Regions from separate parts of the Vibrio coralinecrosis genome, predicted to be linked through region 1. Evidence: predicted binding sites of a transcription regulator. Region 1 holds the regulator's gene; the other holds the start of a gene.

Region 1 (4,435 bases):
GATAGTCAAATTGTTTGTCGAGCGGTACAGGCAAGGCTACTCGGGCAATCGTCGGTCGCATATAAGCTTAAATACAATCAAAGGTACCCAATTAGTCTAAGGGAAAAGCGCTAAACGGGGAAGCAACGACATCATGAACTTCAGTTCTGCGATGATTCAACCTCATAGGCGAAAAAAGTAGCAACTTTATTGGTAAATCGGTTGATCCCAGAGAACGTATTCATTACTATATCGCGCCTTAGTGATATGGCTTGCTTTTGAGCAGCGGTATCCAAAGTGACATTTTATTAACTACGTGTGGTGTCCGGCTTAGAATCGGATAGCGACACGGCCTATTACAGAGGTTCTCCCATGAAAGCTGGTATCCACCCAGAATACAAAGCAGTTAAAGCAACTTGTTCTTGCGGTAACTCTTTCGAGTTCAACTCAACTCTAACTAAAGAGTCAATCCACCTAGACGTATGTGACAAATGTCACCCATTCTACACTGGTAAGCAGCGTATCGTTGATACTGGCGGCCGTGTAGATCGCTTCAACAAGCGTTTCGGTGCTCTTTCTTCTAAGAAATAATTTCTTTTTAGATGAAGAGAAAAGGACGCTACGGCGTCCTTTTTTGTTATCTGCTTTTGCCCCAACCCATTCAGAATAATCTCTTCCACTGTTTGATATTCGCTAGCCATATCTCTACCCATCTGGTCTTATCTCCAGTGATTTAGCACATTTTATTGCTTTAGCTCGCATTCTGACCTAGGCAGCTTGACTTAGTTACTCTAGAATGGATTTCCCCTATCCTAATTATTATTAACGAGTACCTACACCTATGTCCGATGACAATCGCCAAGAACTATCCCCTGAAGAACAATTCCGTCAGCAAGCGCTGGATTACCATGCTTACCCAACAGCAGGTAAAATTTCGGTGGAGCTGACAACACCAGCCGAAACGGCAGGTGATCTGGCGTTAGCGTACAGCCCAGGCGTGGCTGAGCCTGTACGTGAAATTGCACAGAATGCAGATAATGTCTACAAGTACACCTCTAAAGGTAACATGGTGGCGGTTATCTCTAACGGAACAGCAATTCTTGGTCTTGGTAACTTAGGTCCACTGGCATCAAAGCCAGTCATGGAAGGTAAAGCTCTTTTGTTCAAACGCTTTGCAGGTTTGGACTCTATCGACATTGAAGTCAAACACCGCACAATCGAAGAATTTGTCGATACGGTTGCCAACATTGCCGATACGTTTGGCGGTATCAACCTTGAAGACATTAAAGCCCCAGATTGTTTTGAAATTGAAAAGCAATTAATCGAGCGCTGTGATGTGCCGGTTTTTCACGATGACCAACACGGTACAGCGATCGTAACCGCAGCCGGGATGCTTAACGCAATTGAACTGCAAGGCAAAAAGCTAGAAGACGCGACGATTGTCTGTCTTGGCGCAGGCGCTGCTGCAGTAGCTTGTATGGAGCTACTGATCAAATGTGGTGCGATGCGCGAGAAAATCTACATGCTTGACCGCAAAGGCGTTATCCACACTCGCCGTGATGATCTCAACGAATACAAGCAGCTATTTGCGAATAACACTGACAAGCGTACGCTGGAAGATGTTATTGAAGGCGCAGACCTGTTCTTAGGCGTATCTGGCCCGAACTTGCTCGCTCCTGAAGCTCTCAAACTGATGGCTGACAAACCTGTTGTCTTTGCGTGTTCAAACCCAGATCCGGAAATCAAGCCAGAGCTGGCACATGAAGTCCGTGATGATTTAATCATGGGTACAGGTCGCAGCGACTACCCGAACCAAGTAAACAACGTGTTGTGCTTCCCATTCATCTTCCGCGGTGCTCTCGATGTTCGTGCTAGCGAAATCAACGATGAAATGAAACTCGCTGCGGTGGACGCCATTCGTGAACTGGCGAAAGAAGAAGTTCCAGCGGAAGTACTGAAAGCCGCAGGTGTGGATAAGCTGGAATTTGGCCCTGACTACATTATTCCTAAGCCAATGGACTCCCGCCTATTACCGCGTGTTGCAAAAGCGGTTGCTCTAGCGGCAGTGGAATCAGGTGTAGCTCGTATTGAGATGCCAGAGAATTACATGGAAGCGTAAGCGTTTCTCTCTGAAACAAAAAACCGCTGAATATTCAGCGGTTTTTTTGTATTTAGCGAAATAAAAATAAGGTGTGCAGCTGGTGATTACTCTTCATCATACGCTTCGAATTCAATCCCCATCTCAGTCATGAGTTTTTTCACTTCCGCGGGAATATCATCTGGGCGATCTTTACGTAAATCTTCATCAGTAGGTAGTGGCTGGCCTGTATAAGCATGCAAAAACGCTTCACAAAGCAGTTCACTGTTGGTCGCATGGCGCAGGTTATTAATCTGACGACGGGTTCGCTCATCAGTTAAAACCTTCAATACTTTCAATGGAATAGAAACCGTAATCTTCTTTACTTGTTCACTTTTCTTTCCATGTTCAGCATACGGACTAATGTATTCGCCGTTCCAATCTGCCATTGCGCACCTTTATGATTCATTATGTATAAAATTAGAAAGCGTAATTTTAGCGGGATTTATGGCCACAAGCAAAGACATATAGACGTCTAGAAGTGTTGACGTCTTTAAAAATGAGAAGTAAAGTGAAGAGACATACGATTGGAATAACATATATCTAACATCCGGCAAACAGGTATAGTGTAATCTCCAGCCAAGTCACTACAGTTCGAAAGGAAACACTTATGAGCGCCCGTAAACCAGCCACAATCGCGGTACGTACTGGTATCGAGTCAGACACTCAGCATCACGCCGTTGTGCCACCTATTTACCTCTCGACTAACTACGGTTTTCCCGCCTTTGGCGAAGTGCCAAAATATGACTACACTCGCTCGGGTAACCCAAACCGTGGCTTGTTAGAAAAAGCTCTGTATGAGCTGGAGTCTGGTAAAGGTGCGGTAGTAACCAACTGTGGAACCTCTGCATTGAACTTATGGGTCTCTGCATTTCTTGGCCCAGATGATCTGATCGTCGCACCACACGATTGCTACGGCGGTACGTACCGTTTGTTTAATACCCGCGCTCAAAAAGGTGATTTCAAGGTCCAGTTTGTCGATCAGTCCGATCAAAAAGCCTTGGACGAGGCTATTGCAAAAAAACCTAAACTGATTCTGTTAGAAACACCGTCTAACCCTTTGGTCCGCGTAGTCGACATTGCCGCGGTATGTGAAAAAGCCCGTCAGGTTGGTGCACTGGTCGGCGTCGACAATACCTTTTTGACACCTGTGTTCCAAAAGCCTCTCGAACTCGGCGCTGACTTCGTCATTCACTCGACAACCAAGTACATTAATGGTCATTCTGATGTCATCGGTGGCGTGGTGATCACTAAAACTGAGCAGCATGCTGAAGATCTTGCTTGGTGGGGCAACTGTATCGGCGCAACAGGCACACCATTCGATAGCTACATGACATTACGCGGTATTCGCACCTTGGGCGCACGCATGAAAGTACATGAAGAAAGCTCAGCGCACATTCTCAATTACCTACAGTCTCAGTCTCTGGTAGGTAATATCTATCACCCTAGCTTGCCGGATCACCCTGGTCATGAGATTGCGAAAAAGCAGCAGTCTGGATTTGGCTCCATGCTTAGCTTTGAGTTTGCAGGCAGCTTTGAGCAGCTCAAACACTTTGTTGGTCAGCTAGAACTCTTCTCACTCGCTGAATCACTTGGCGGCGTAGAAAGCCTGATTTGCCACCCAGCGTCGATGACACACCGAGCAATGGGAGAAGCGGCACTAGCTGAAGCTGGTGTGTCCCAACAATTACTACGCCTTTCAGTTGGTCTAGAAGACGCTGACGACCTGATTGCAGACCTTGAGCAGGCATTTCATAAAACCAAGGAGGCGTTGTCATGAGTCAGCAACGTCAATTGCATAAATTTGGCGGCAGTAGCCTTGCGGATCCAGAATGTTACCGCCGCGTCGTCAACATACTCAAAGAGTATTCAGACAAAGAAGATTTGATTGTTGTCTCTGCTGCGGGTAAAACCACCAACCGTTTGATCGAATTTCTCGACGCATTAAGCAAAGATGGCCGCCTCGCGCATGAGGCATTGCAAACGTTGCGTCAGTTTCAAACCCAGCTGGTTGAGGAACTACTCCAAGGAGAGACTCAACAACAGTTGATCGCAACACTCAACGATGAATTCAGTACACTGGGTGAGCTAACAGCTCCGTTAACTAGCGCCGAGCGCGCAGCCGTATTAGGTCACGGAGAAGTGTGGTCTTCACGACTACTGGCAGCATTACTGAATCAAAATGACCTACAGGCTGTCGCTCAGGACGCAAGAGCCTTCCTACGTGCCGAAGCAGGCACACAACCTGAAGTTGACCGAGGCACCTCCTATCCGCTGATCAAGGAAGTGCTCGCTCAACACGCCCATCACCGCGTTGTG
Region 2 (4,435 bases), 220 kb from region 1:
TTGGCATTTCTGGCAGCGATAGCTGCTTTGCTGACGTAGAACTTTATTATGACGCCTGATGGTTAGCGGATAGATCTGGCATCCGCAGCGGTACTCGAAGGTTTTCCCTTGTACGGAAGTTATTTCAAAACTGTGTGTAGTACGAGCAGGGACGCCGAACACGCTTTCCATGACCGATTGCCATTCTTTACCGTGAGGTTTGACCCTGCCATAGACTTGATAGGTCACCAAGTGAGCGACTTCATGCGGAATCACTTCATCGAAAAAGGCTTGCTGGTTTTCGATAAATAAAGTTGGATTGAGACGAATTTCATTGAGCTGGAGGTAGGCTTTGCCTGCGGCTTTCCCCCGTAGTTTGTAGCTGATAGAAGGGAAAGAGAATGAACGCTGAAAAGCACTCTGGGCTTGGGTGATACAATGAGCGACGATTTGTTGTGTGCGATAGCTGAGTTCTTTATCCATCAATTATTCGAAAAAATTCGCCCCTTACTTTGAAGGAGCGAATCATATACTGGATTAGAAGTTGGTGCTAATGGTGCTTTTTCTTGATGGTTTCATGATAGGCGTGCCAAGTACCGTAGCCAAGAATAGGCATCGTAAATAACATGCCGATTCCGTAAGTCGCAAAGCCAATTAGTATACCGCCACAGATCACGCCGGCCCATACGATCATTGCAGGAATGTTTGACTTGACCGCGTTAAAGCTGGTGAACACAGCTGTCATCATATCAACTCGTCGTTCCATCATCAGAGGAATGGAGAAGGCTGAAATACTAAACACAATTGCTGCCAGTACCATGCCGACCAGAGAGCCGATAATAAGGAAGGGTAGGAAATCGGTTAATGGAGCACCTTGAACGGACGGGTAAAGCGCATGAAGCAGCGCGGCAATACGCATCCAGAAAATCATACACACGGCGAGCATCACAGCAAACGCCCATTGTGATGAAGAATTGCGTCCAATGGCTTTCATGGAGTGAATCAAGCTAGCGTTATGGCCTTTTTCTCTTTCCCAACTAGCGTCATAGAGTCCTAGAGCTAAGAAAGGACCAATTAACATATAAACGACCAAACTAGGCATCACGACTAAGTGTGTGCCTTGCCATTGAACTAATAAAACAATACCAATCGCTGCTGCCATAAAACACAAACCGTAAAAGGCACTGATCAGTGGCATGCGAACAAAATCGTGTAGCCCTAGTGATAGCCAATGAAACGGGGCCGATATGCTGAGCTGATTGCACGGGATAGTACGTGCGTATTCGTTATCTGGGACTTCCTTGCGTTTCTCGTTGAAGTCTTGTGGATTCACCGTACGAGGCATACATCCTCCTTGATCGATTCTCGGTCATAGGCCACCCGTTATTTCAAGGTGACATGGAACTCGATGCTCGGCTTTGCGACTGCTGGGTAAGCTGCGCATCTGTTTGACTTGTTAGAAGAAACTCACTTAGCTTTAAGTTTGCTCTTTTAACATATTGTTAACTATTGACCCCATGACAAAAAAATACAAATTTGTTGTTTGATTTTTGCGCACAAAAACAAAGGGCTTCTGGTTCCCCAGAAGCCCTTGAATAGCAAATTAGTGCGGTGATTTAAATTACTTAAGGCCAGCGAAGTCGCGTAGAAGTGCAGCTTTATCAGTCGCTTCCCATGGGAACTCTTCACGACCAAAGTGGCCGTATGCCGCTGTTTTCTTGTAGATTGGTTGAAGTAGGTTCAGCATTTCTTGTAGGCCGTATGGGCGAAGATCGAAGTGCTGGCGTACCGCTTCAACAATGATGTCTTGAGATACTTTTTCAGTACCAAATGTTTCCACCATGATAGACGTTGGATCAGCGACGCCGATTGCGTAAGAAAGCTGAATCTCACAACGGTCAGCAAGGCCAGCCGCAACGATGTTTTTCGCAACGTAACGTGCAGCGTAAGCCGCAGAGCGGTCAACTTTTGATGGATCCTTACCAGAGAAGGCACCGCCACCATGACGAGCAGCACCACCGTAAGTATCAACGATGATCTTACGACCAGTCAGACCACAGTCACCCATTGGGCCACCGATAACAAAACGGCCAGTTGGGTTGATGAAGAAGTTAGTGTCTTTGTTTAGCCACTCTGATGGTAGAACTGGCTTAATGATCTCTTCCATAACAGCTTCACGCAGGTCTGGAGTAGAGATTGAATCACAATGCTGAGTCGAAAGAACAACAGCATCAATACCAACGATCTTACCTTGGTCGTATTGGAAGGTTACCTGAGATTTTGCATCAGGACGTAGCCAAGGAAGTGTGCCGTTTTTACGCACTTCCGCTTGTTTTTGAACAAGTAGGTGAGAGTACGTAATTGGAGCTGGCATTAGCACGTCGGTCTCGTTCGTCGCGTAGCCAAACATGATGCCCTGGTCACCCGCACCTTGCTCTTTTGGATCCGCTTTATCAACCCCTTGGTTGATATCTGGAGACTGTTTACCGATGGTGTTCAGTACCGCACAAGAATCGGCATCAAAACCCATTTCAGAGTTTACATAACCAATTTCACGCACAGTTTGGCGAGTAAGCTCTTCGATGTCTACCCATGCTGAGGTGGTGATCTCACCACCGACCATTACCATGCCTGTTTTCACGTATGTTTCACACGCAACACGGGCTTTTGGGTCTTGTTCAAGAATCGCATCAAGGACTGCATCAGAAATCTGATCTGCAATTTTATCTGGATGGCCTTCTGATACCGACTCAGAAGTAAACAGGTGCTTAGCCATGTTAGCTCCACTTTAATTTGGTTTAGAGTCAGTGAATGTGTTTAATCACTGACATTGAATAATATTAATAATTGTAGGTGTATCTACATCTAGACGTCTATTCTAATTTTCATTGTTTGAATTACAAGCTCTTTTTTAATTTAATACATATCCAAACGTTTGCTTCTAAAGAGTTAAATATTAATAACTTTGATAGGAATGGTGGAAAATAGGCGGAAATCCCCTGTATTCAGACTGTAAAACGTTTGCAGAGCTCAGGCGCCTTTGAGAGAATAATCGCCCACCAAAATTAGTTTTTCGCTTAACGCATTCAGGAGCAGACATGTCTTCCCGTAAACATCTAGCAAATGCAATCCGTGCTCTTAGCATGGACGGCGTACAACAAGCCAACTCTGGCCACCCAGGCGCACCTATGGGGATGGCGGATATCGCTGAAGTTCTTTGGCGTGACCACCTAAACCACAATCCAGCTAACCCAGAGTGGTCTGACCGCGACCGCTTTGTGCTTTCAAACGGCCACGGCTCTATGCTGATTTACTCTCTGCTTCACCTTGCGGGTTACGAGCTATCCATCGATGATCTAAAGAACTTCCGTCAACTGCACTCCAAGACTCCGGGTCACCCTGAGTACGGTTACGCACCGGGTATCGAAACAACCACAGGTCCTCTAGGTCAAGGTATCACGAACGCTGTGGGTATGGCGCTAGCTGAGAAGACTCTAGCAGCACAGTTTAACAAAGAAGGTCACGACATCGTTGACCACTTCACTTATGCCTTCATGGGTGACGGCTGTCTGATGGAAGGTATCTCTCACGAAGCATGTTCGCTAGCAGGTACACTAGGTCTGGGTAAACTGATCGCTTTCTGGGATGACAACGGCATTTCTATCGATGGTCACGTTGAAGGTTGGTTCTCTGACGACACACCTAAGCGTTTTGAAGCTTACGGTTGGCACGTAATCCCTGCAGTAGACGGTCACGATCCAGAAGCGATCAATGCGGCTATTGTTGCAGCGAAAGCTGACCCGCGCCCTACTCTAATCTGTACTAAGACCATCATCGGTTTTGGTTCACCTAACAAGTCTGGTTCTCATGACTGTCACGGTGCACCTTTAGGTGCTGAAGAAATAGCAGCGACACGTAAAGAGTTAGGTTGGGAGCACGGTCCGTTTGAAATCCCAGCAGACGTATATGCACAGTGGGATGCAAAAGAAGCGGGCGCAGCGAAAGAAGCGGTGTGGAATGCGAAGTTTGACGCGTACGCAGCTGCGTACCCAGCAGAAGCCGCAGAGCTTAAGCGTCGCCTGAACGGTGAACTACCAGCACAGTGGGAAGAGAAAGCAACACAAATCATTGCTGACCTTCAAGCAAATCCTGCAAACATTGCATCACGTAAAGCATCTCAAAATGCACTAGAAGCGTTCGGTGCTATGCTACCTGAATTCCTAGGCGGCTCTGCTGACCTTGCACCTTCTAACCTAACCATGTGGTCTGGTTCGAAGTCGGTATCAGCTGAAGACGCGTCTGGTAACTACATCCACTACGGTGTTCGTGAATTCGGTATGACGGCTATCATGAACGGTATTGCTTTACACGGTGGTTTCGTACCATACGGTGCAACGTTCCTAATGTTCATGGAATACGCGCGTAACGCAATGCGTATGGCAGCTCTGATGAAAGT

What was found. The regulator MetJ, encoded in region 1, represses methionine synthesis genes. The targets are predictions, from matches to a motif close to TTAGACNTNTANANGTCTAA.
Region 2: metK (methionine adenosyltransferase) is a predicted target of MetJ. The motif match lies at 2,837-2,856, and genes of this name have one in related genera.

What each region holds. Positions count from the first base shown of each region.
Region 1 covers NZ_CP024627.1:208,933-213,367, reverse strand. The annotation lists gene priA (primosomal protein N') at 1-61, opposite strand, end outside; gene rpmE (50S ribosomal protein L31) at 352-570, shown strand; gene CTT30_RS00990 (malic enzyme-like NAD(P)-binding protein) at 821-2,098, shown strand; gene metJ (met regulon transcriptional regulator MetJ) at 2,185-2,505, opposite strand; gene CTT30_RS00980 (O-succinylhomoserine (thiol)-lyase) at 2,727-3,896, shown strand; gene metL (bifunctional aspartate kinase/homoserine dehydrogenase II) at 3,893-4,435, shown strand, end outside.
Region 2 covers NZ_CP024627.1:426,468-430,902, forward strand. The annotation lists gene CTT30_RS02025 (SprT family zinc-dependent metalloprotease) at 1-462, opposite strand, end outside; gene CTT30_RS02030 (DUF2189 domain-containing protein) at 530-1,324, opposite strand; gene metK (methionine adenosyltransferase) at 1,601-2,755, opposite strand; gene tkt (transketolase) at 3,078-4,435, shown strand, end outside.